3 regions of the Fodinicola feengrottensis genome follow, and region 1 is predicted to be linked to each of the others. Evidence: riboswitches for the same ligand, from Rfam matches in the RefSeq annotation. Region 1 holds a riboswitch; each other region holds the start of a gene.
What was found. Region 1 has a riboswitch for cyclic di-AMP ahead of ABD301_RS00605 (C40 family peptidase). Riboswitches for the same ligand answer to the same signal wherever they lie in the genome.
Positions count from the first base shown of each region.

Region 2: it holds a riboswitch for cyclic di-AMP, as region 1 does, so the genes downstream of both, ABD301_RS14505 (C40 family peptidase) here and ABD301_RS00605 (C40 family peptidase) in region 1, are expected to answer to the same signal.
Region 3: it holds a riboswitch for cyclic di-AMP, as region 1 does, so the genes downstream of both, ABD301_RS18730 (hypothetical protein) here and ABD301_RS00605 (C40 family peptidase) in region 1, are expected to answer to the same signal.

Region 1 covers NZ_BAAANY010000001.1:125,584-133,399, forward strand. The annotation lists gene ABD301_RS00570 (FMN-binding glutamate synthase family protein) at 1-804, opposite strand, end outside; gene ABD301_RS00575 (DUF4229 domain-containing protein) at 931-1,206, opposite strand; gene ABD301_RS00580 (C40 family peptidase) at 1,374-2,861, shown strand; gene ABD301_RS00585 (Lrp/AsnC family transcriptional regulator) at 2,966-3,418, opposite strand; gene ABD301_RS00590 (BldC family transcriptional regulator) at 3,640-3,915, shown strand; gene ABD301_RS00595 (hypothetical protein) at 4,013-4,531, shown strand; cyclic di-AMP (ydaO/yuaA leader) riboswitch at 4,734-4,872, shown strand; gene ABD301_RS00600 (C40 family peptidase) at 4,886-5,860, shown strand; cyclic di-AMP (ydaO/yuaA leader) riboswitch at 6,063-6,217, shown strand; gene ABD301_RS00605 (C40 family peptidase) at 6,277-7,227, shown strand; gene ABD301_RS00610 (response regulator transcription factor) at 7,278-7,816, opposite strand, start outside.
Region 2 covers NZ_BAAANY010000009.1:411,664-419,479, forward strand. The annotation lists gene ABD301_RS14500 (protein kinase family protein) at 1-409, opposite strand, end outside; gene ABD301_RS14505 (C40 family peptidase) at 681-1,793, opposite strand; cyclic di-AMP (ydaO/yuaA leader) riboswitch at 1,806-1,972, opposite strand; gene ABD301_RS14510 (helicase HerA-like domain-containing protein) at 2,285-3,871, shown strand; gene ABD301_RS14515 (cyclase family protein) at 4,188-5,162, opposite strand; gene ABD301_RS14520 (alpha/beta fold hydrolase) at 5,185-5,997, opposite strand; gene ABD301_RS14525 (hypothetical protein) at 6,040-6,297, opposite strand; gene murJ (murein biosynthesis integral membrane protein MurJ) at 6,401-7,816, opposite strand, start outside.
Region 3 covers NZ_BAAANY010000013.1:15,129-22,944, reverse strand. The annotation lists gene ABD301_RS18750 (PaaX family transcriptional regulator) at 1-314, opposite strand, end outside; gene boxC (2,3-epoxybenzoyl-CoA dihydrolase) at 502-2,172, shown strand; gene boxB (benzoyl-CoA 2,3-epoxidase subunit BoxB) at 2,175-3,596, shown strand; gene ABD301_RS18735 (MauE/DoxX family redox-associated membrane protein) at 3,593-4,135, opposite strand; cyclic di-AMP (ydaO/yuaA leader) riboswitch at 4,406-4,549, shown strand; gene ABD301_RS18730 (hypothetical protein) at 4,673-5,437, shown strand; gene ABD301_RS18725 (NAD(+)/NADH kinase) at 5,501-6,541, opposite strand; gene ABD301_RS18720 (glutathione S-transferase C-terminal domain-containing protein) at 6,759-7,652, shown strand; gene ABD301_RS18715 (hypothetical protein) at 7,753-7,816, shown strand, end outside.

The DNA.
Region 1 (7,816 bases):
CAAACCAGGTTTGGCACCTTGGGAAAGCTTCAGCGACACCATCTTCACCCGCGGGTTCGCGGCTTTTTCCTTGAAAGCGACCGGATCGAAGTCACCGTCGGGCGTACGACAGCCGAAGTACGCGGTGCCGACCTCCCAGATCAGGTCGGCGCCGCCGGCCAGGTGGTAGTCGGACATGCCACCTTCGCCGGTGTCGTGCGCGAAACCACCCTTCGCCGCGCCCGTGCTGAGCGCCACAATCGCATTCGCCGACAGCGAGCCGAAACTCATCGCAGACACGTTCAGCAACGACATGTCGTACGGCTGCTTGCAGTCCGGCCCACCGATGTGGATCCGCGGCGGCTCCTCAGGCGCCGGCTCGGTGCCGGCCTGGCTGTGCTCGCGGATCGGGCCCTTGGCGTGGTGCGGCGACATCGAGTGCGCGAAGAACTCGTAGCCATCGGCGTAGACGTCACGCTCCGTACCGAACGGCGACTCGCCTTCGATGCCCTTCGAGCGCTGGTAAACGATGCTGCGGACATCTCGGTCGTACGGCCGGCCGTCGAAGTTGCGCTCGATGAAGTACTGCTGGATCTCCGGGCGCAACCCCTCGAACAGATAGCGCAGGTGGCCCAGCACCGGATAGTTGCGCAGCACCGACCGGTCGCTCTGCGACAGGTCATAGCAGCCCAACAGGCCGACCGCGAGCAGCGGCACGGCCAGCACCAGCCACCACCACGAAGTCGCCGCGGCCAACACGGCGAACAGGACCCCAGCTGCGGTGACCGCCAGCACGACAGCGGTTCGAATGCCTGCGCGAAACACGACGAGACAGTAACCCTGTCTGTCACCAGTCGCCGTACTCACCGGTGTTACAAGTCTATGAAGGCAGCCTTAATGCCCGTCCGTATCAGGACTCGCTGTCTAAGAAGTTGCTGTGTTTTGCCGGGCTCAGCGGACCTTGTCGGCTGTGGAAAACTCGTCGTCGTCGCTCTCCAGGGCGGCCTGCAGCCGGGCCTTCTCGGCCCGCCGACGGCTGAGCACCCGCTCCAGCCCCACCGCGAAACTGGCCCGCTGCCGGCGCAGCAACACGTACGCCAGCGGCATCGAGACCACGATCGCGACCAGCACCAACGCCCACCGGCGGAAGCCGATAAGGTAGAGCACGCCGAGGCTCGCGGCGAACACCAGGATCCGTCCGACGGTGTATCTCAGCACCGCTGACATGGTTGCGCCGCCTCCCTTATGTGTCCCTTAAATGCCCCGGGCGCATCCCGATCAGGCAGAAGTGGACTCAGCCGTTGTGGTATGCGGATGATGCCCAACGTACTACCGTGCTACTCGGCAGTTACATGGCAGGCGGACTCTCGGGGATGGGTGGGTTGAGTCACCAAGTGACAGGGAAGCAGACGTCGCCGGTCGATCGCGGCTGGGCGAGGCGAATTACCCAGGGGATGTCGGTCAGCCTCCTCGCGGGCTGCGCCACCGTTCTGGTCACCGCGTCGGGCGCCGCGGCCGCGCAACTCCCGGCCAGCGCGATGACCAGCACCACACTCGCCGCGTACGGTGCCGCCAAGACCGCGCCGCCACCGGGCGTACCGAACCCCGGCACGGAGGTGCCGCCGGCGCCGGTGCTGCCCGGCGGTACGACCCTGACGCCGCCGAGCGGGCTGCCCGCCCCGCCGCCGTCGCCGCCGGTCAGCCCGGTGGTGAACACCGTGCAGGTGCAGCAGTCCGCGGTGGAGGGGCTCTCTGAGCAGCTCACCCAGCTCAAGACCGACCTCCCTGCCAAGCAGGCGCTGGTCACCGCCGCCGACCAGGAATGGGCGGCCGCGTCCGAGGCGTACCGGCTGGCCCTGCAGGGCGGCAACGCCAGCGGCCAGTCGTATCTGAACCTTCTCGGCACCGCCCCGGACGCGCTGACGCCGCAGAGCGCACCCGCGCCCACCGACCTGAACGCCGCCGCGCAGGCGGTCGTCCAGACCGCCCAGAACTATTCGCAGGCGTACGCGACGGTCGCCCAGATGCAGACCCAGCAGGCCACGCTGCAGGAGCAGTTCACCACCCAGAGCGCATCGCTGCAGGCGATGCAGTCTCAGTACGCCGGCCAGCTGGCCGCCGCGAACGCCAGCTCAGACGCCTTCAACCTGGCCCTGGGCGGCCAGTATCTGTCTCCGCTTGGCCCCGGCGGCGCCGCCGCCCCGCAGGCGATGAAGGCGCTCTCGTACGCGATCGCGCAGATGAACGCCCACAAGATGTACGAGTGGGGTGCCGAAGGCCCGGACCGCTTCGACTGCTCCGGGCTGGTGATGGCCGCGTACGACTACGCCGGCATCCACCTCCCGCGCACCGCACGCCCGCAGTTCCGCGCCACCCGGCCGGTTCAGGTGAACGCCTTGCTGCCCGGTGACCTGGTCTTCTTCGCCACCGACAAGAGTGACTGGAACACCATCCACCACGTCGGCATCTACGTCGGCGGCGGCAAGATGATCAACGCCCCGCACGACGGCGTGCCAGTCCAGATCAACGCCATCTGGTGGTCCGAGTTCTTCGGCGCCACCCGCGTCGTCGGCGCCGTCCCGCCCGGCCAGGGCGGCACGTTGCCTGCCCTCCCACCGACCAGCGGAGGCGGTGGCGGTGGCGGTGGCGGGAACAACGGTGGCGGCACCACCACCCCGCCGACCAAGCCGGCCCCGCCGCCCCCCACCAAGCCTTCCGGCGGCGGCACCCCATCCAGCCCCTCAAGTCCGACTGGACCACCGTCGGGATCCCTCCCGCCGGCGACCCCCAGCGCGCCTCCACCGAGCACGCCGGCTGAGTCTTCGGCCCCGCCGCCGGCATCGCCTGCCGCTGGTGGCGGGTCACCTTCCCCATCCGCCTAACGTTTTCCGTCGCCGCGAGGGTGACGTTGTGGGAGTGAAATGCACCATTTCACTACCCAAAACGTCACCCTCGCGGCGTTTTTCGTCCCAATAATCAAGAAAACTCAGTGGGACGGGCGGGGGTCGGCGCGGTCTTCCCATTTGGTGGACAGCACCACGGTGGTGCGCGTACGGGCAACGCCGCGGATCCTGTTGACGCGGCCAATTGTGTGTTCCAGGGCAGCCACATCGGGCACCCGTACTTTCAGCATGAACGATTCCTCGCCGGCCAGGAACCAGCACGCCTCGATTTCCGGGAGATGCTGGAGGGCTTCGCCGATGTCGTCCTGTTCGCTGCCCTCGGACTGCAGGATCCCGATCAGGGCGGTCACTCCCAGACCGAGCGCGTCCGGGGCCACCGCGGCCCGGTAGCCGGCGATAACGCCGGTCGCTTCGAGCTTGGCCACCCGGTCGTGGACGGCCGGGGCGGACAGGCCCACCTGCCGACCGATCTCGGCGTACGTCTCGCGACCGCGCATCCGCAGCACAGCCAGTATTCGGCGATCGGTGTCATCCATTTTATGCGTCCCTCGAATCTGCCCGACCATCCTCGCGCAGGAGCGTAATGGCAGGTCGTCGGCCCGAAGCCGGCGGTTCCGGGGGCAGTTGCCTCGATCGATACCGAACCGAGCATTTGTCCGATTGGTAGATGGTTATCCCATAATTGGCCCGGTGACACTCGTCGTCACGGTCAGGGACCTTGTCAAAGTGCCAGTGAAAGCGCCTCAACGATGCTCTAATGACCGCCGGGAGCGAGATTTTTCCGTACCAGAACAACAGTGGACGGCATCAACGAGGGAGGTGCGGGTCGGTGGAGGTCGAGGGAAAACTGCTCACCCCTGGTGAGGTAGCCGCCATGTTTCGGGTGGATCCGAAAACCGTGACCCGGTGGGCGGCCGCGGGCCGAATCAGCAGCATTCGTACGCCCGGCGGCCATCGCCGCTTCCGTGAGTCGGAAGTGCGCGCCTTGCTGGCCGGCGAAGGTGGCCTGATCGACGACGACGCCGACTCGTAGGAACGGCGTTTTCACCCGCCCGCGGAACCAGATCGCGCCGCGGCGAGTCCAAGGGCTTGAAGTCTCCGACTGGCGGGGACGGTGGGCGGTGCGGCGAATGCGGGCTGATGACATCCCAGGACGTTCGTACGGCGTGCGCGAGCTCGCCGGGACAGTCGCGATGGCGGCGGTGGTCGGCATCGCGCTGGCCGGCTGCGCGGGTGGATCGTCGCCCGGCGGGGGCAGCGCGACGACACCGGCTCCGATGAGACCCACGGTGTCGCCATCACTACCCGCTGGGTTGCCGGCCGTCACGTACGCCCGTACGGGCGGCATCGCCGGTTTCCAGGACGAGCTGCGGATCACCCCGGACGGCCAGGTCATCGCGAGCACTCGCAAGGGTGCGGATCGGCACGGCACGCTGACCGCGAGCGAGCGGGCCGAACTCCTTGCGGCGATACCGAAAATCCCGCTCAGCGGGATGACTTCCACTCGTACGGCGGAAATCCCGGACGGTTTCCGATATGTCATCTCGGTAGGCGGGAGAAGCGTGCGTTTCGCGGACCCTTCAGTGCCGCCTCCAGTTAGCCAAGCGGTGTCCATTCTGAACCGCATTGTGTCGAGAGTCGCTGCGTGACTCGCCGGTGACTACACGCATTTCTTTTCACGCGTACCGCGCATAATGCCTGGCTGCCCGATCGGCAAATGAATTTTGCGCGGGTGTCGTAACACGATTTGCCCGTCCGGCGATGAAACGGCTAAGGCGATGTCGTAAGCTTCGCCCCTGTCGGTCGAGAGTCTGGATGCTCAGCCGAGCGTCGCGGCCGACGCCGCCGAATTGATGACTGGCGCGAAATGGCCAGAAGTCGAGCCGGGGACCCGAGTTCCTGGGGTGAATCCACGACCTGGTCGTGGTAGGGCGAATTTCTTCCCGCCCGAATCCGACAGCTAACTCGGCAGGCGGTATTGCGGAAGAAGGAGCTCGCGGGAAGTGACTCGCGCAAGCGCGCTATGGAAGCGCCTTCGTGTCTTCGTGGTGCCCACCGTTCTCACAGCGACTCTGGTCGCCGGAACCCTGGCCATGGCCAGCCCGGCGTCGGCGGATCCCAGCGTCAGTGACCTGACGCACCAGATCGACGCCCTCACGTCCAAACTGGACACTCTCAACGACCAGTACAACACCGCGAACGTGAACCTGGGCAAGATCAAGACCCAGCAGACGGCGGTGAACAAGCAGTTCGCCCAGGCCCAGACGCAGTATGCCGCGCTCCAGGACAAGACCGCGTCGTACGCGATCAGCGCCTACAAGGGTGGTGACGTGAGCATGATGAGCTCGATGATCACCAGCGGCTCGGCGGACACCTTCCTCGACCAGCTGACCACGCTGGACGCCCTCACCGGCAAGAACCGAGACCAGCTGGCCGCGCTCAAGGCGGCCAAGGCCGCGGTCGGCGCCCAGCAGGCCAAGCTGAACAGCCTGGCCACCGCCGCGCAGACCCTGGTGAGCACGCTCGGCACCAGCAAGAGCAGTTTCGACAGCCAGGCCAAGACGCTGCGCACGTTGCGGGCCAAGCTCGACCCGTCCGACTTCGGCATGGACGCGGCCGCACCCGACGCGCCGGTCGGCTCCTCGACCACGGTTCGGTACGCGTACGCGCAGCTCAACAAGCCGTATGTGTTCGCCGCCGACGGGCCTGACTCCTTCGACTGCTCCGGCCTCACCCTGGCCGCGTACCGGCAGGTCGGCATCTCGCTGCCGCACTCGGCGCACGAGCAGTACCAGATGTCACCGCACATCTCCCGCGGCGCGGTGGAAGCTGGCGACCTGGTCTTCTTCAACAACTTCGGGCACGTGGGCATCGCCATCAGCAACAGCAGGGTGATCCACGCGCCGACCGAGGGCGAAGACGTGAAGATCTCCCCCATCGACTCGATGGGATATGTCGGAGCCGCCCGGCCTGTCTGATCCATCCGCACACACTTCAGTGGCCCGGTTCCTGAAAAAGGAACCGGGTCATTGTTTTTACGCCAGTAACCAATAGTGACGACATCACTCGATTTTTGGTACGACGTAACGCTCGTCACCCCCGCGACGATGGGGGAATAAAGGTGATGTCGTAGGCTTCGCCTTTGTCGGTCGAGAATCTGGATGCTCAACCGAGCGTCATTGGCCGACGCCGCCGAATCGATGACCGGCGCCCCGCGCCGGAAAGCGAGCCGGGGACCCGAGTTTCTGGGGTGAATCCACGGTTTTCCCGTGGTAGGGCTAATTTCTTCCGGCCCGAATCCGTCAGCTAACTCGGCAGGCGGTGTGACGGAAGAAGGAGCTCGCGAGACGTGTTTCGCGCAAGCGCGCTACGAAAGCGCCTTCGTGCCATAGCAGTGCCCACCCTTCTGACGACGACTCTCCTCGCTGGCCCGTTGGCGTTGGCCAGCCCGGCCGCCGCCGATCCCAGTCCCAGCAACGTCAAGGCGCAGGTCACCGCGCTGCAGTCCAAACTGGACACTCTCAACGACCAGTACAACACCGCGAATTCCAACCTGGGCAAGGTAAAAGCCCAGCAGACCGCGGTGAACAAGCAGGTCAGCGCCACTCAGACGCAGCTCACCACGCTCGGTCAGAAGACCGCGTCGTACGCGATCAGCGCCTACAAGGGCGGCGACGTGAGCATGATGAGCTCGATGATCACCAGCGGCTCCGCGGACACCTTCCTGGACCAGCTGACCACCCTGGACGCGCTCACCGGCAAGACCCGCGACCAGCTCGCGGCGCTGCGGTCGGCGAAGGCGAAGCTGATCGCCCAGCAGGCCCAGGTGAACAGCCTGGCCACCGCCGCGCAGACCCTGGTGACCACGCTCAACACCAGCAAGAGCGGCTACACCACCCAGCTCGCCGCCCTCAAGAAGCTGCTCCCGCCAGGATCGCTGGACAGTAGCGGTGGCGGTGCGGATGGCCCGAGCCCGGACGCGCCCCAGGCCCCGGTCGGGTCGTCCACCACCGTGAAGTACGCGTATGCCCAGCTCGGAGCCCACTACGTGTTCGCCAAGTCCGGTCCGTACCAGGTCGGCTTCGACTGCTCCGGCCTGACGCTGGCGGCCTACCGGCAGGTCGGCATCTCGCTGCCGCACTCGGCCCACGAGCAGTATCAGGGCAACCCACACATCACCCGCTCCATGGTTCAGGCCGGCGACCTGGTCTTCTTCAACAACTTCGGGCATGTGGGCCTGGCGATCAGCAACAGCCAGGTGATCCATGCGCCGGAAGAGGGCGAGAACGTGAAGATCTCCAGCATTGACTCGATGGGCTTCGTCGGAGCCGCCCGACCGAACTAACTCAGACGCCCGCTTAGGCCCGGTTCCGTCCAGCGGAACCGGGCCTTTTATTATCCGCCGGGAGTGACCAGTCCGGTTTCGTACGCCAAGATGACCGCCTGGCTGCGGTCCCGCAGGTGCAGCTTGGCGAAAATCCGGCCGATGTGGGTCTTCACGGTCTGCTCGGCGACGATCAGCGTCGTCGCGATCTCGCCGTTCGTCTGGCCGGCGGCGATCAGCTTGAGCACCTCGATCTCGCGGGGCGTGAGCGTATGCACCGCGGCCGGGTTGCCCGGCGGTGGCCGGTCGTCCGGGCGGCGGCGGGCGAAATCAGCGATCAACCGGCCGGTCACAGAGGGCGCCAGCAGCCCGTCGCCGGCGTGTACGACTCGTACGCCGGCCACCAGGTCGGCGGCCGGCGCGTCCTTCAGCAGGAAACCGCTGGCACCGGCCCGCAGCGCTTCGTAGACGTACTCGTCGAGGTCGAAGGTGGTGAGGATGAGCACCCGGGTGCTCACCGGCTCGGGGGCGGCGAGAATCCGGCGAGTCGCCTCCAGACCGTCCATTTCCGGCATGCGTACGTCCATAAGGATCACGTCCGGGGGTGTGC
Region 2 (7,816 bases), on a different contig from region 1:
CCGCGTGCAGGGCGGCGAGGCCTTCGGCGGCGCTGCGAGCCAGTGTGACGGCCTGGTGGGTGTCCAGCGGGCCGTTCTTGAGGAGGCCTCGCAACGGGCTGCCGGCGGCCCACTCGCGGACCACGTACGCCCGGTCGCTCTCCTCCACCGCGTCATAGATCGCCACCACGCCTGGATGGCGGATCCGGGAGATCGCCATGGCGGTGGAAAGCAGCTGTTCAGAGTCGGTGCCGACGGTGGCTTGGACCTCGACCGCCACGCCGCGGGCGAGCAGCAGGTCGGTAGCGCGCCAGAGTGCGCGCCCGGTGGTGGAATCTTCCAGGTGCTTGTCCAGCCGGTAACGCCCGGCGAGCACCTGTCCAGCCGCCAGCGCGGCGACAGTCGCCCCCCGTGGGCCTTCCCCCTCCACTGGCCCTCCCTGATCGGCCGGGGCCCGCGACGCTGGGGACCTTTCATCGGACTCGGCCGGCTGCTCCGGTTCGGAGCGGCTCGACTGTTCCGGGACCCATGATCGCACTTCGCTGCCAGCACTCGCTCGTCTTGACACGGATTCATTCCCTGTACGTCTGTTGATCGGACGTCATCGGTCATACGTAACAGGGGCACGATCCCCAACCGGGATCGTGCCCCCTCATGAGACGTTCCAGAGCTGCGATCGGTTGGCAGCCGATCGCTGTGATTCAGGAGACCAGGCGGCGAACCGTGTAGTCATTGCTCCAGATCCGGTGGCTTCCCACCGTCTGACCGGAGGTCGGCGCGTCCCACATGTTGCCCCCGCCAGCGTAAATCGCGGCGTGGTAGTACGAGCCCGGTCGGCCGAACAGCATCAGGTCGCCCGGCTTCATCGAACTCCGGCTGACCGACGAGCCATAGCCGGCCTGGCTGGTCGCGCTGTGCGGAAGTGACTTACCGAACTTCGCGTAGATGAACTTGGTGAAACCTGAGCAGTCGAACGAGTTGGGCCCCGCCGCACCGTACTGGTACGGCCGACCGCGGTACTGGGCGGCCGTGGAGACGACCATCTGGCCCTTGTCCTGAACGTAGACCGCGACGGCCGGCGAGACGCTGGAAGCGAAGGTCCGGCTGGTCCCGGCGGGAGCGGCTGGCGGGGTGGCGTCAGCGTTGTTGCTCACCTGCTTGGTGTTGCTGACCGGCTGCGTGTAGGCGGCCGGCTGGTTGTCGCCGGCCGCGCCATTGCCGTTGTTGGTGCTGGTCGAGCCATTCCCGTTGGCGTCGTTGCCATTCGTGCCGGAATCGGTCGACGGGGTGCCGGACGACTCGGCCGGGGTGCTCGGGGATGCCGAGTCAGCGGGCTTCGGGTTGGCCGGCGTGTTCTGTGCGGGCTTGTTCGGGGCCGCCTTGGTGGTGGCCGGCGCCGGGTTGGCGGGCTGCCCGCCGCCGCTGCTGACCGTGCCGCCGGCGTAACTGAGGATCCAGTAGGCCGAGTTGCCCGGGTACAGCTGGAACGTGACAACACCCTGGCTGTTCGTGGTGCCGCTGAGAAGGGCGTGGTAGTGCCCGTCAGCCTCGGTACGGGACAGCGTGGCTGTCACGTTGGGGATCGGCTGGCCCTCCGGCGTCTTGATGAAGCCCTCGAGGTTGACCAGCGAACCTGGCGAGGTGGTCGACGGGGTGTTGTACTTCCAGACCATCACTTTGGCCTGGTCGGCCGCGAACACCGAGGGCGCTGCCACCACACCAACGGCCATCAGACCGGCGGCGGCGACACCCAGAGAGGCGGTGAGCCACTTGTTCTTCAGCGGACGCGGGAGACTACGGCGGTGAGATCGCACCGTACGCAAGAGCGTTCCTTCCGGCACGCCTACGAAGTGAGCTGTCGGGTTCGGGAGGGAAGGCGTCCCGGCCATCGTTAGATGGCTTCACCCCAAGGAGTTTTTCCGACTGTCGCCGGATCACTCCGGAGAAACTTTGTTGGTTCCCCCGCTCCTGTCCGATTCATCCAATGCTCGTACTTTCACCTGGGCGGCGGGGACAGGACTCGGCGTGCCGTCTCCCAGGTGCGTGCACGGGTTGTGCACTTTGACCTCAAGCATCTTGGGGTCATCGTGATCGTATTCGCAGGCCAAGTGAGATCTGTTACAGGGTGGCCGTGTCGCATTATTTTATTTGCCCTAATATGTCCGCCCGTTCGGGTCGGTTTCTTTCTGTGCGCTCGATCACTAACAATTATTCGCGGCATACATGTGTTCACCGTGGTGCCTGTTCGCGGAAGGCTCGGTACGCTCCCAGCGTCCTTTTGGGTTCGGGTGGGGGGAGCGCATTCATGGCGGACCAGAGCAAGACTTCTCAGGGCGACCTCGCGGACAGGGTCCAGAAGGGGTACGCGTTCGCTGGCGAAGCGATTGAGCTGGGTGCGTTGGTCGGCGATGACGGTGCCGCCGTGCCAGCCGCGAAGGTGCGGATCCCGCTGTCGATGGTGAATCGGCACGGCCTGGTGGCCGGCGCGACCGGCACCGGCAAGACCAAGACGCTGCAGATGATGGCCGAACAGCTGTCCGCGAACGGTGTTCCGGTCTTTCTGGCCGACGTGAAGGGCGACTTGTCCGGGGTAGTGGCGCCCGGCGCCGATTCGGACCGGACGCGGTCCCGGGCGACCGAAGTCGGGCAGACCTGGACGGCGACTGGTTACCCAACCGAGTTCCTGGCGCTCGGCGGACTCGGCAAGGGCGTGCCCGTACGGGCGACCGTCACGGCCTTCGGTCCGACCCTGCTGTCCAAGGTCCTGGGTCTGAACGACGTGCAGGAGTCGTCGCTCGGACTGGTCTTCCATTTCGCCGACCAGCACGGCCTGCCGCTGTTGGACTTGAAGGACCTGCGCGCGGTTATCCAGTTCCTGACCTCCGATGAGGGCGCTGAGCAGCTCAAGGAGCTGGGCGGGCTGAGCAAGGCCACCGCTGGGGTGATCCTTCGGGAGCTGATCGGCTTCGCCGACTCCGGCGCGCAGGACTTCTTTGGCGAGCCGGAGTTCGACACCCACGACTTTCTTCGTACGGCCACGGACGGTCGCGGGATCATCAGCGTGCTGGAGCTGGCCAGCATCCAGGACAAGCCGGCGCTGTTCTCCACCTTCCTGATGTGGTTCCTCGCCGACCTGTTCGCGGACCTTCCAGAGGTGGGCGACGTGGACAAGCCGAAGTTGGTCTTCTTCTTCGACGAGGCCCACCTGCTTTTCAAGGACGCCTCCAAGGACTTCCTGACCGCGATCACCCAGACCGTCCGGCTGATCCGGTCAAAGGGCGTCGGCATCTTCTTCGTCACCCAGACGCCAAAAGATGTGCCGTCGGACGTGTTGGCGCAGCTGGGCAACCGCGTTCAGCACGCCCTGCGCGCGTACACGCCGGAGGACGCCAAGGCGCTCAAGGCCACCGTCTCCACCTTTCCCAAGTCCGGCTACGACCTGGAGGAAGTACTCACCGGCCTCGGCATCGGCGAGGCGGTGGTCACGGTGCTGTCCGAGCGTGGCGCGCCGACCCCGGTGGCCTGGACCCGGCTGCCCGCACCGCAGTCCTTTATGGGCCCGGCCGAGCCGGCCGTACTGGACAGCACGGTGTCCGGGTCGCCGCTGCAGGGCAAATACGGGCAGGCCATTGACCGGGAGTCGGCGTACGAGAAGCTGATGGCCAAGACCGCCCAAGGCGCGGCCACCCAGCGAGCCGAGGCAGCCCAGCAGCCCATTACCGCGCCTGCCCCACGGCCGGCCCCGGCCAGCAGCGGCGCGGGTGGGCAGGCGATGGGGGCGGTGACGGACTTCCTTGGCTCCCCAGCGGTCAAGAGCTTCATGCGCTCCGCCGCCTCTTCGGCCGGCCGCGAAATCATGCGCTCCGTCTTCGGCGTCAGCCGCCGCCGCTAACCCGCCCCTGGCCCGCACAATCGGAATCCGATTGGCGGTTCTCCATAGGGTGCGGCGCGAAACTGTCGTACCGACGTGAAATTTTGAGCCCCCGCCCTTTCAGAAGGGCGGGGGGTGGGTGGCGGGTTTTCATTACGTAAGTAAACGCGCGTGCGAGATAAGCGCGCGCTTCATGAAGCGACGGCTGCACAATCGGAATCCGATTGTGCCAGCGGTGGCAGGCTGACCTGGGTGAACTCCGGGGTGGTGACAATCGGATTCCGATTGTGCAGCCAGTCACCCGACCGACTGACCGAGCAGCCAGCCGGGGCCGCGGCTAGCGGATGACGACGGGGTTGACCGGGGCGCCGGTGCCTTCGACGACTTTCAGTGGGGCCGCGGTGTAGAGGAAGGTCCACCGACTGTCCGCAGCGCAGGCCGCGGCCAGGTCGTCCAGCCAGCAGATCTCGGTGAAGGCGACACCGAGGTTGCGCATCAGGGCGCTGTGCAGCGGCAGGGCGACCCCGGTGGCCGGCTCGGCGCTGACCTCGTTGCCGATGGTGTCGGTGACCAGGTTCGGGATCTCCATCCGCTGGAACCACTCGACCAGCTCCCGGGAGTAGGTGAGGCCCGGCTCGCAGTAGTGGTGGAAGAACTCCTTTGGCGTGGTCCGATACCACCAGCCGATCCAGCCAGTCCGGATCAGCAGGATGTCGCGCGGCTCGATCGTGACGCCCTGGCTTTCGGCGGCGGCGAGCAGGTCTTGGTGGTCGAAGGTCTCGCCCTTATCCAGTACGTCCTTGTCGCGGTGCCGGGCGATGTCGATGAGCACCCCGCGGCCGACCACGCCCTTCTCCCCAATCGGCAGGACGGATGCCTTCTTCATCCCGCCGACGGTGTTCTCGGCGTCGTAGCCGTTCCAGATTTTCCCGTCATACCAGACGTGGCCGAGCGCGTCGTATTGCGTGGAGCCCTGGAGATAAAGGAAGGCGGTGTCGTCGGCGTAGTGCATGCCGCCGGGAATCTGGCGCGCCTCGCCGCGCGTCCAGGAGCTCTCGTCGACCACGTTCTTGCGTTCGATGGGCGTACGGCCGGGCCACAGCGGGTCGCCGGGCGGCTTCGGATAGCCCATCTGGATCTGCAGGGTGAAGGTCTCCCCGGTGTGTACGTGCTGGACCCCACGCAGGACCTGCGCCGCGTCCAGGTAGTTCAGCGAACCCAGCTCGTCGGCCGGGCCCCACTTCCCCCAGTTGCTGGGGGTGTCCTCCCCCAGCAACTGGCGCAGCGGCGGCACCTCGGGTCTGTCGGCCATCGAGGATGCCTCCTGACGTGCGTTACGCGGCGAGGGCGTCGCGTAGGAAACGCTCGAAGCGCTCCGGAACCGAGAATATCGGCGAGTGGTCGGCTTCGGGTACGACCAGCAGAGTGGCTTCCTTGGCCTGGTCCGCGAGCCGCCTCGCCCACAGTTGGGTGCCGTCGAAGTCCCGGCCGCCGGTGAAGACGGCGATCGGCGGGACGATCTCGGCGAACCGGGTCTTGACCGGCGGGTCGAGCTCCATGCCGTGGGCCGTCTCCATCAGCAAAATGCGGTCGTTGGCGACGGCCCAACCGATCAGCCGGCGCCGGTCGTCGGGGTTGAGGGCCGGGCACCAGCCATCGACATCCCAGGTCGCGGCGGCGCGGGTGCCCTCGGTACGCAGCAGCTCCTCCACCTTGGCGAAGTGGGCTCGCATCTTTTCCCGGGCGGCGGCCTCGGCCGCGGTCGGGTCGGGGAACTCGCCGAAGGAGGCACCCACCGCACAGACCTTGGCCACCCGGTCGGGATGCTGATGGGCGAAGGCCAGCGCTTGCCGGCCGCCGTCGGACACGCCGACAAGCGTGGCGCGGGAGACGCCGACGGCGTCCAGTACGGCCGCGATGTCATCGAGTTCGCTAAAAGGCCCGTCGGACTGCGCCGACAGGCCGGTGTCGCGGTAGTCGAAGGTGGTCACCCGAGCGATGTCCGCGAGCCAGGCCACCGTCGTGTCCCACATGCGCAGGTCGGTGAGGCCAGCGTTAAGCAGCAGGACGTCTTGGCCCTGCCCGTGTTGTTGGTAATAGAGGTATCCGCCGGGAACATCCGCAAAGCCTTTGGTCACTGTCCTCATGATCAGTAACCCTTGGCCAGTTACGCCAGTCGAGCAAGCCAATTAGCCGAGTGCGTACATGACACCCAGATAGCTGCCGACCGCGGCGGCCCCGAGGGCGACTGTCCACAGGATCATCCACAGCAGGAACCGGCAGAACCGGACGAAGCCATTTCGCCGGCGGGGCGCTGGCGGCGGCGCGTACGGCGGTGCCTGATAGGGACCGGGCGCGTACTGCCGCGGTGGGTACGCCTGCTGTGGATACGGGTTGGGAGGGTACGGCTGGGGTGGGTACGGGCGTGGCGGGTACGGGTGGGGCATGCGCGTCTCCGTTCGGCTCGACCAAGATCACGCTAAGGCCGGCCGAGCCGGTACCACGAGGTCCGCGAGGGCAGCTGGCACGAATCCACGAGCAGACTTCTGGTTACCTGCGGACCACTCGGCGACGGATCTGGGCTAGTACGTCCCGGATCTCCCGGACTCGCAGCAGCACGGCGAGCCCGAGGTAGATGCCACCGCCGATGGTCAGGCCGAGGAACAGTGAGAGGCCGTTGCCGAGGCGGCCGACCGGGAAGAAGTGGCTGATGTAGACCTGGATCACCAGCGCGATCAGCATCGCCGGGGTGCTGGCGATGGCTACCCGTACGACAGTGGACAGCGTCTTGCCCAGATGCAGCCGGCCGAGTTTGCCGCGCAGCACCATGCCGCCGATCACCATCGCGGCGAGGTACGAGATGCCGTTGACGATCATCAGGCCCTGCAGCGCGAAGGCGGGAGTGACCAGGTATTGCACGACCAGCGCGCCGATCACCCGTACGGCCACCGCGGCCACGTTGACCAGCGCGGCCGTTTTGGCATCCCGCATCGCGTAGAAGACGAAGGTCTGCATCTGGCTGATCGCGAACGGCAGCAGGCCCAGGCCCGCGAAGGCGAACACCTGGCCGGTCAGGGTGGCTTCGACGTCGGAGGTCTGGCCGTAGCGGAACAGCAGTGCGCCCAGCGACGGGCCGAGGAAGAGCATGATGCCGGTCGCCGGGATGAGCAGAGTGGACGACAGCCGGGTGCCGAGCGAGAGGTCGTCGGCAATGGACCGCAGCCGGCCTTCGACCGCGGCCCGGCTCATCCGCGGCAGCAGCGCGGTGATCACGCTGACCGCGACGATCCCGTGCGGCAGCTGGAAAAGCATGAAGGCGTTGTTGTAGATGGTCGGCCCGCCGGGACCCGACCCACTCGCGTGGCTGGCCACCCGTTGTACGACGGTCAGCCCGATCTGGCTGAACAGCACGTAGAGCATCAGCCAACCGGCCAGCGAACGAGCCTCGCCGAGGCCAGCGCCCCGCCAGTCCCACCGCCACTTCCAGCGAAAGCCCAGCTTGCGCAGCGGGAACCAGAGGGCGATCGCCTGGACGGCGATGCCGAGGGTCGTACCGATGCCCAGTACTGCGATCTGGGTGGTGGTGATGTTCGTCAGCGAGAGGGTCTTGCCGCTGTTCAAGGCGATGAAGACGGCGGCCGTGAGGACCACGATCACGCTGTTCAGCACCGGCACCCAGGCGGTCGCGGCGAACTTGCCGCGGCTGTTCAGGATCGCCCCCAGCACTGCCGCGATCGCGTAGAAGACGATCTCCACCAGGATCAGGTAGCCGAAGGCGGTGGTCAGCGGGGCCGTTGCCGCGTTGTCGTTGACCGCCCTGGTCAGCAGCGGGGCGGCGAGCACGGCCAGCACGGTGACGAGGGTGCCCAGCGACACCGTGATCGTCAGCAGCCGCTGGATGAAAGCCTCGCCCTTGTCCGCGTCCGTCTTCTGGGCCTTGACCAGCAGCGGTACGACCACGCTGGC
Region 3 (7,816 bases), on a different contig from region 1:
ATCCGCTGCGCGCCATCGGTGAGCAGCCGCTCCGCGTTCGGTGTCAGATGCCACAAGGTGCGCCGGCCGATTCGCTCAGCGCGCAGCCAGCCGTCCGCGGCCGTTCGCATCAGCGCCTGTCGGGTGGCCTTCTCGTCCACCCCGAGCTGCCCCAGCACCTCGATCAACGCTGAAGTCCAGGCGGTCCGCTCGGCTACCAGCGCGAACTCGCCCAACACGGTGAACAGCAGGCCGCGCGCGCTGGACGCGCCGGCGGCGTGCCGACGGGACAGCGTGGGGGCCCGCTCGCCCGGTGCCGGGTCGCTGATGGTCATCGCGTCCTTCGTCTGATTTGCCGTAGTGGCCAATTCTTCCTGACGGTGAGTGGTCGGTCATCACCAGTTGCGATATTCTACAAGAACTTGACAGGCTCACATGGAGTTGTAGAACATGAGAGCATCGGTCGCTGGGAGGATCCGGGTGAACACTGCGGAGTCGACTATGACATCGATCCACCCTGGCGTGACCGCAACAGCCCGCGTCGAGTTCCGGGTCCGGCCGGTCGACTACCGGCACTGGAAGATCGCCACCGACGGGCCGGTGGCGACGCTGACCATGGACGTGGACGAGCAGGGCGGCCTGCGCCCCGGCTACGAGTTGAAGCTGAACTCGTACGACCTGGGCGTCGACATTGAGCTTTACGACGCCGTGCAACGGCTCCGGTTCGAGCACCCCGAGGTGCGTACGGTGGTGATCACCAGCGGCAAGGAGAAGATTTTCTGCGCGGGTGCCAACATTCGGATGCTGGCCGCTTCGCCGCACCCCTGGAAGGTCAACTTCTGCAAGTTCACCAACGAAACCCGCAATGGCATTGAGGACGCGACGGCGAATTCCGGACAGACATATGTGGCGGCCTTGAACGGCACCGCGTCCGGTGGCGGGTACGAGATCGCGTTGGCCTGCGAGCATCTGATGCTGATCGATGACCGCTCGTCCACGGTTTCGTTGCCGGAGTTGCCGTTGCTGGGCGTGTTGCCGGGCACCGGTGGCCTGACGAGGGTCGTCGACAAGCGGCACGTGCGGCGTGACCTCGCCGACTACTTTTCCACCCGTTCGGAGGGAATTGGCGGCAAGAAGGCTGTCCAGTGGCGGCTCGTCGACGAAGTCGTGCCGCGGCCGAAGTGGCTGCAGGCGGTGGCCGCTCGCGCTCTGGAACTGGCCGAGCGCTCTGGTCGGCCGACGGACGCGACCGGAATTTCGCTCAGTCCGCTGGAAAAGCAGCGAGAGGACGACCGGATCTCGTACGAGCACGTGACGGCGGTGCTGGACCGGGAAGCCGGTACGGTCGAGATCACCGTCGCCGGCCCCACCGCGGACGCACCAACCGATGTTGCTGGCGTACGAGCGCAGGGCGCGGATTTCTGGACGTTGGCGGTCACCCGCGAGGTTGACGACCTGATTCTGGACCTGCGGACCAACGAACTCAGCGCCGGCACGTGGATTTTGAAGACTCGCGGGGAAAGCGACAAGGTGCTGGCGTACGATCGGCTGCTGCTCGCGAACCGGGACGACTGGCTGGTCAACGAGATCCTGCATTATTTGAAACGTACGCTCAAAAGGCTGGACGTCACCAGCCGCAGCCTGCTGGCCCTGATCGACCCGGGCAGTTGTTTCGCTGGCTCCCTGCTCGAACTCGCGCTGGCCGCCGACCGGTCATACCAGCTTTTCGGGGTTTTCGAGGACATCGACCCCGATGCCGAGCCGGCCGCACTGCACCTGACCGAGATGAACTTCGGCGTGCTGCCGATGGGCAACGGACTTTCCCGCGTACAGACGCGATTCTACGGTGACGAGCCGGCGCTGGAAGCCGCTCGCGGGGAAATGGACAAGCCGCTGCGGGCCGACGCGGCCGCCGAGCTCGGGTTGGTGACCTTCGCGCCGGACGACATCGACTGGGACGACGAGGTGCGGATCGCGGTGGAGGAACGGGGCAGTTTCAGTCCGGACGCGCTGACCGGCCTGGAGGCGAACTATCGTTTCACCGGACCGGAAACGTTGGAGACCAAGATTTTCGGCCGGCTGACGGCCTGGCAGAACTGGATCTTCGTACGGCCGAACGCGTCCGGCGAGTATGGGGCGCTTCGCAAGTTCGGCACCGGGCAACGCGCGGAATTCGACAGGAAACGGGTCTGAGCATGCCGGACAGGGCAGATTATTCGGAGAAAATCCCCAACAACGTCGAGCTGCATGAGGACCGTCGGCTGCAGCGCGCGTTGGAGTCCTGGCAGCCGAACTTCCTCAGCTGGTGGGAATCGATGGGCCCGACCCTGCCCACCCACGACGTTTACCTGCGGACGGCGATCAACGTCGGCCGGCAGGGCTGGGCGAATTTCGGTCATGTGGCGATGAAGGACTACCGCTGGGGGATCTTCCTGGCCGAGCGCGACGCGGACCGGCGGATCGGCTTCGGGGAACACAGGACCGAGCCGGTCTGGCAGAAGGTCCCGGGGGAGTATCGGGCCGAGCTGCAGCGGCTGATCGTCATCCAGGGCGACACCGAGCCAGCTTCGGTGGAGCAGCAGCGAAACCTCGGAGCCACCGCGCCAAGCCTCTACGACCTGCGCAACCTTTTCCAGGTGAATGTGGAGGAAGGCCGGCACCTGTGGGCGATGGTCTACCTCCTGCACGCGTATTTTGGCCGGGAAGGCCGGGAAGAGGCCGAAGAGCTGCTGCACCGCAACTCCGGCAGCGAGGACGCGCCGCGCATCCTCAGCGCTTTCAACGAGGAGACGCCGGACTGGCTGTCCTTTTTCATGTTCACGTATTTCACTGACCGGGACGGCAAATACCAGCTCGGTACGCTCAAGGAAAGCGCCTTCGACCCATTGTCCCGTACGTGCGAGTTCATGCTCAAGGAAGAAGCGCACCACATGATGGTCGGCACCACCGGCATCGACCGGGTGGTGGAGCGTACGGTCCAGCTGATGAAGGAGAATGACACCGAGGAGATCGCGTCCTTCGGTGGGATTCCGTTGAAAGTCATCCAGAAATATCTGAACTTCCACTACAGCGTCTCGCTGGACCTGTTCGGCGGCGAGACCTCCACCAACGTGGCGAACTACTTCACCGCGGGTTTGAAGGGCCGCTGGATGGAGGACCGTCGCAAGGACGACCACCGGCTCACTGAGGAGTCGATCATGGTCGACGCGCTCGACCCGGACGGCGAGATCGGGCAGGCCGAGGTTTCCGCGCTGGTGGGGCTAAACGCCGACCTGCGGCGCGAATATGTCTCGGACTGCCAAAGCGGGGTCAACCGCTGGAACAAGATTCTGGACAGCGCCGGGCTTTCGCACCGACTCAAGCTCCCGCACCAGGCCTTCAACCGCAAGGTCGGCGCCTTCTCCGGCATCGAGGCGACCCCGGACGGCGAGAAGATTTCCACCGACGAATGGGCACTGCGCAAGGGCAGTTGGCTGCCGACCGAGGTGGACAAGACGCACGTACGATCCCTGATGCGGCCGGTGCACGAGCGCGGCAAGATCGCCGCCTGGATCGCGCCACCCCGCAACGGCATCAACGGCCAGCCATTCGACTACGAGTACGTGCGTTTTCCCTAACGAGCAGGGGTTGGCTTGACCGGCCGGAACAGGTCGACGATGTCGTCCAGCACGATGACCAGGCCGCCCACCACCAGGCCGGCGACCGCGGCGACCGCGGCGGCACCCAGGTCAAGACTGCCGGTCGAGAGTGCCCCAGCGGCACCCAGCAACGCCACGCAGATCAGGAAAACGTTGCGTACGACATGAAGCGGCCCGAGCGGCGTGGTGGATTTCCCGAAGCAGCGGCACGGGGTGCGCTCGCCTTTTCGCACGCTGATCACGATGCCGACCGCGAAGGCGGCCAACAGGGCTGCCCCCAGGCCGAAACCAGCCATCGCCGAGGCCGCGAGCGGGATCGCGACCAGCACCACGGTCAGGACTTCGGCGATCACCACCGCCAGGGCGACCGGTCGCGACCAAGCCCTGGGCAACACCCGCATCTGCCGGACAGACGCGACAAAATCCCCGAATGCCGATGTTCCGACCAGCTTGGTCGCCGCCGAGGCAACGAAAACCACGCCGATCAGCAGCCGGCATGCCAATGCCACGTACAGCATCCAGTCTCTCCCCGGTCGTGTCCTACGTCCCACCTTGGCACGCCGGAGCATGCGCGGCTGGAATTGCCCCCATGCGGTCGCTGTCACAGCCTCGGCGCGAAGCGTGATTTCAGGCTCTGACCAGGCACGATAGGCATGCCGGTTTTCCGGGGTACGCACTGAATGGTAACGACACGGTTGTGATTATGCTGACCCCGCGAAGGATCCGTCGGGGGTCCGGTTAGAGTCCTTAGCGTTCGTTCGGTTTACCTGCGCTTCACCAGGAAGGCAGCCGGACGACCGCCGAATCCCTCTTCGGAGGGAGCCGGGGACCCAGGTCCTTGGGGTGAATCGGCAGTGCGTTCGCGCGCTGCGGTAGGGCGTCTCCTGGCCCGAACCCGTCAGCTAACCCGGTAGGCAGCCGAAGGAGAGGAGCACCGCGTGGTGCTGTTCCATGCTCTTGGTCATGCCCCGAACACGTCCGTCGGCCAGCGTCGCTGGCCGCCGTGCGACCGACCCCGGATCCGGATGGTGACGTGCGGGTAGTGGGTTAACGCCGTGCCTGACACCACTCCACCACCCAGCACCTGCCTGCAGGGCTCGACAATGGCGTCGTACTTCTGGGACGACGGCTCCGGCCTTTCCGGCGACACCGGCAACCCCGCCGGCGGGCAGGGCATGCACAAGGGCATCTTCGCGAGCCCGAGCTGGCCGCTGGGCACCCAGGGATACGTGCTCTACAACGGGCGTCGTGCCGACTTCATGATCGGTGACCGCGGCCCCGGTTTCCCGTCCGACCACGGCATCATGCTGGACATTGACGGCGAGACGTACGCGCAGCTCACCGGCGGCCACTGGAACACCGAGACGCACCTGGTCGACGGCTTCGGGCCGGGCCACATCCAGGTCACGTACGTGATCACCGAGTGGGGCACCGGCACCGGCGTGAAGGGCCTGCCGGAGCCGTTCTCCACCGGCGCCTGGAGAGTGCACGACTCCCGGCCGAACCTGCCAGCGCCCACCGTGGTGCCACCGGTCACTGGCCCAGCCAAGAGCCAGTCGCTGGTCGAGCACACGGTCGTCGCGGACGCCAACACCAGCGCCGTGGTCGGCGTCGCCTCGCATCATGCGCTGGTCGCCGACCCGGTGGTCGCGCCGGCGAGCGTGGTCTCGGCGATGGTCGGCATCGGCGCGGCGGCCATGTTCGTCCGCATCCGGCGGCCCGGCGGCATCGCCGCGCCGGCCGGCAAGCATCGACACACCACCGGCCGGCATCGCCGCGGCGCGATGACGATCGGCTTCCGGCCCGCTTTCGCGATGTAAACCCCTCGCGAGGGTGACGTTGTAGGTCCGAAATGGGGGCAATTTCGCCCTGAAACGTCGGGCCTAGTACATGTCGGCGGGCGGTGGGCAGCCGGCCGGTTCGCCGCCGTCGGCCAGCGCCGCCGGTGCGTCCGCCAGCGAGAACCGGTTGCGCAGCCGCTGGTAGAAGTCGGATGGGCGCAGGCGTACCAACCGGGCCGGGTGCTCGGCGGGATGGACGGTCACCCAGTCGCCCGGGTCCAGCACGCCGCGCAGCTGCCCGTCGACGCTCACCGCGACCTGGCCGGAGCGGTCCAGCACGCGTACCGAAGCGGCTTCGCCGGCCGCCAGCACGACACTGCGGTTGAAGATCATGTGCGGCGCCACCGGGGTAAACACCAGACCCTTCAGCCTCGGCGACAGCACCGGCCCGCCGGCCGAGAGGTTGTACGCCGTGGAGCCGGTCGGGCTCGCCACGATCAGCGCGTCCGCCGAGTACGACGCGAAAACCGACTCGCCGAGGTAGACCGCGAGGCTCGCCTGCCGGTCCCTCGCGAGCTTCTCGAAGACCACGTCGTTCAGCGCGGTCACGTCCAGTTCCATGCCCGCGGCCTGGTCCTGGCTGACGTTGTCCTGGCTGACCATCCGGCGCGGCGGCGGAGGCAGCAGTGGACCCCGCCCGTACTGCAGCAACGCCTGAATCCCGTCCGGGATCTCCAGCGGCCGCGACGCTCGCATGGTGAGCATCATGCGCTCATCCATGCGCGCGCTCCCGGAGAAGAACGCCTCCAGCGCCGACTCGATCTCGGCGGGTTCGACCTCGGTCAGGAACCCGACCCGCCCGACGTTCACGCCGAGCACCGGCACGTCGTCGGACGCCGCCACCCGTACGCCACGCAGGAACGTCCCGTCGCCGCCGATGGTCACGATCAGCGACGGATGCCCTGCCGCCTCGACCTCGTCCTTCGCGTTGCGGCGCGGCCGATGGCCGTTGTCCAGGCGCCACACGTCGATCTCGATGACCTCGATGGCGTTCTTCTTCGCCCACGCATGCACCAGGTGGGCGGCATCCACCGCCGCCTCGCGGCCCTCGTGCACCACCAGGCCGATGCGCCGGTCTCCCATGGTTCTCGCTTTCTCTGCGCGTGCGTACGGTCCCACCAGTCTTGCCGATGACCGGCGCTGGTGGGTGAAGTGGTTCCCGCTCGCCGCGACTTCGGTAGCGGCCGGCGCGTCGGACCCGCGGCGGCGGTGTCGGCGCGCGATCGTGGTAGCGATCCGGAATAGCCGCGCTGGTCGGCCGGGTTGTGGTCGGTGGGGTCCCAACTGGGAGGGGAACGGCGTGCCTGGGTTCGCGAGTCCGGTCGATGTCGCCACTTACGGGGAATACCGCGTGCCGCCTGGTGGCGCCCGGCCGTTGTATCGCTTCACCGGCCGCATCACCGCCGACGGCTCCAGCGGCTTCGCCGCCGAGCCGGGCCGCTATCACCTCTACGCCGGCTGGTTTTGTCCCTGGGCGCAGCGCACCACCATCGAGTTGGCCCTGCTCGGCCTGCGGGACGTGGTCAGCGTGTCCTATGTGGACGATGAGCGGGACGCCCGGGGATGGGCCTTCCGGGAAAAGCACGGCCCCGATCCAGTCAACGGATTCACCCTGCTCCGGCAGGCGTACGAGGCGACCGAACCCGGTTTCGACGGGCACGTCTCAGTGCCGGCGCTGTGGGACCGGCGCACGAATCGCCTTGTCAGCAACAATTTCGCCACGATCGGCGTCGACTTCGCCACCCAGTTCGGGCAGTGGTCGAATGGCGTCGAAACCTATCCGGAGTCGCTTCGCGAACAAATCGAGGAATTAGATCGCTGGCTCGGGCCAGCGGTGAACAAGAACGTTGGCGCGGCGCTCACAGACCCGGCCGCTCGTACGATTTTGCTTGACGCGTACGCGGAACTCGACGCGCGCTTGGCGAAATCGCGCTACCTGCTGGGATCCCAGCTCACCGAAGCGGACATCCGGCTGTGGGTGACGCTGGTTCGGTACGACGCCGGCGCGAACGCAGCTCGTACGATCAACCCGGGACTGCCGGAATATCCGCATCTTTGGGCGTACGCGCGCGAGCTCTACCAACTGCCGGCTTTCCAACAGACGACAAGATTTGACTCCTTCACCGACCCGGAAGCGACCGTGCCGGACTGGGATCTGGTGGTCGAGCGCTCGTACGCGGTTATTGGGCGTTGACAGAGGCATATGCCACAAGTAGCTTAATGCTCCATTGAACACGTTCTTATCTGCGAAGCCATTCACGTAAGTGAACATTACTGGGCTCAAGGAGGAACGAATGTCGGTGAAGCAACGCGCAGTGGTCGCGTGCATGATGGCTTTTGGTCTGGTTCTGGTGGTCG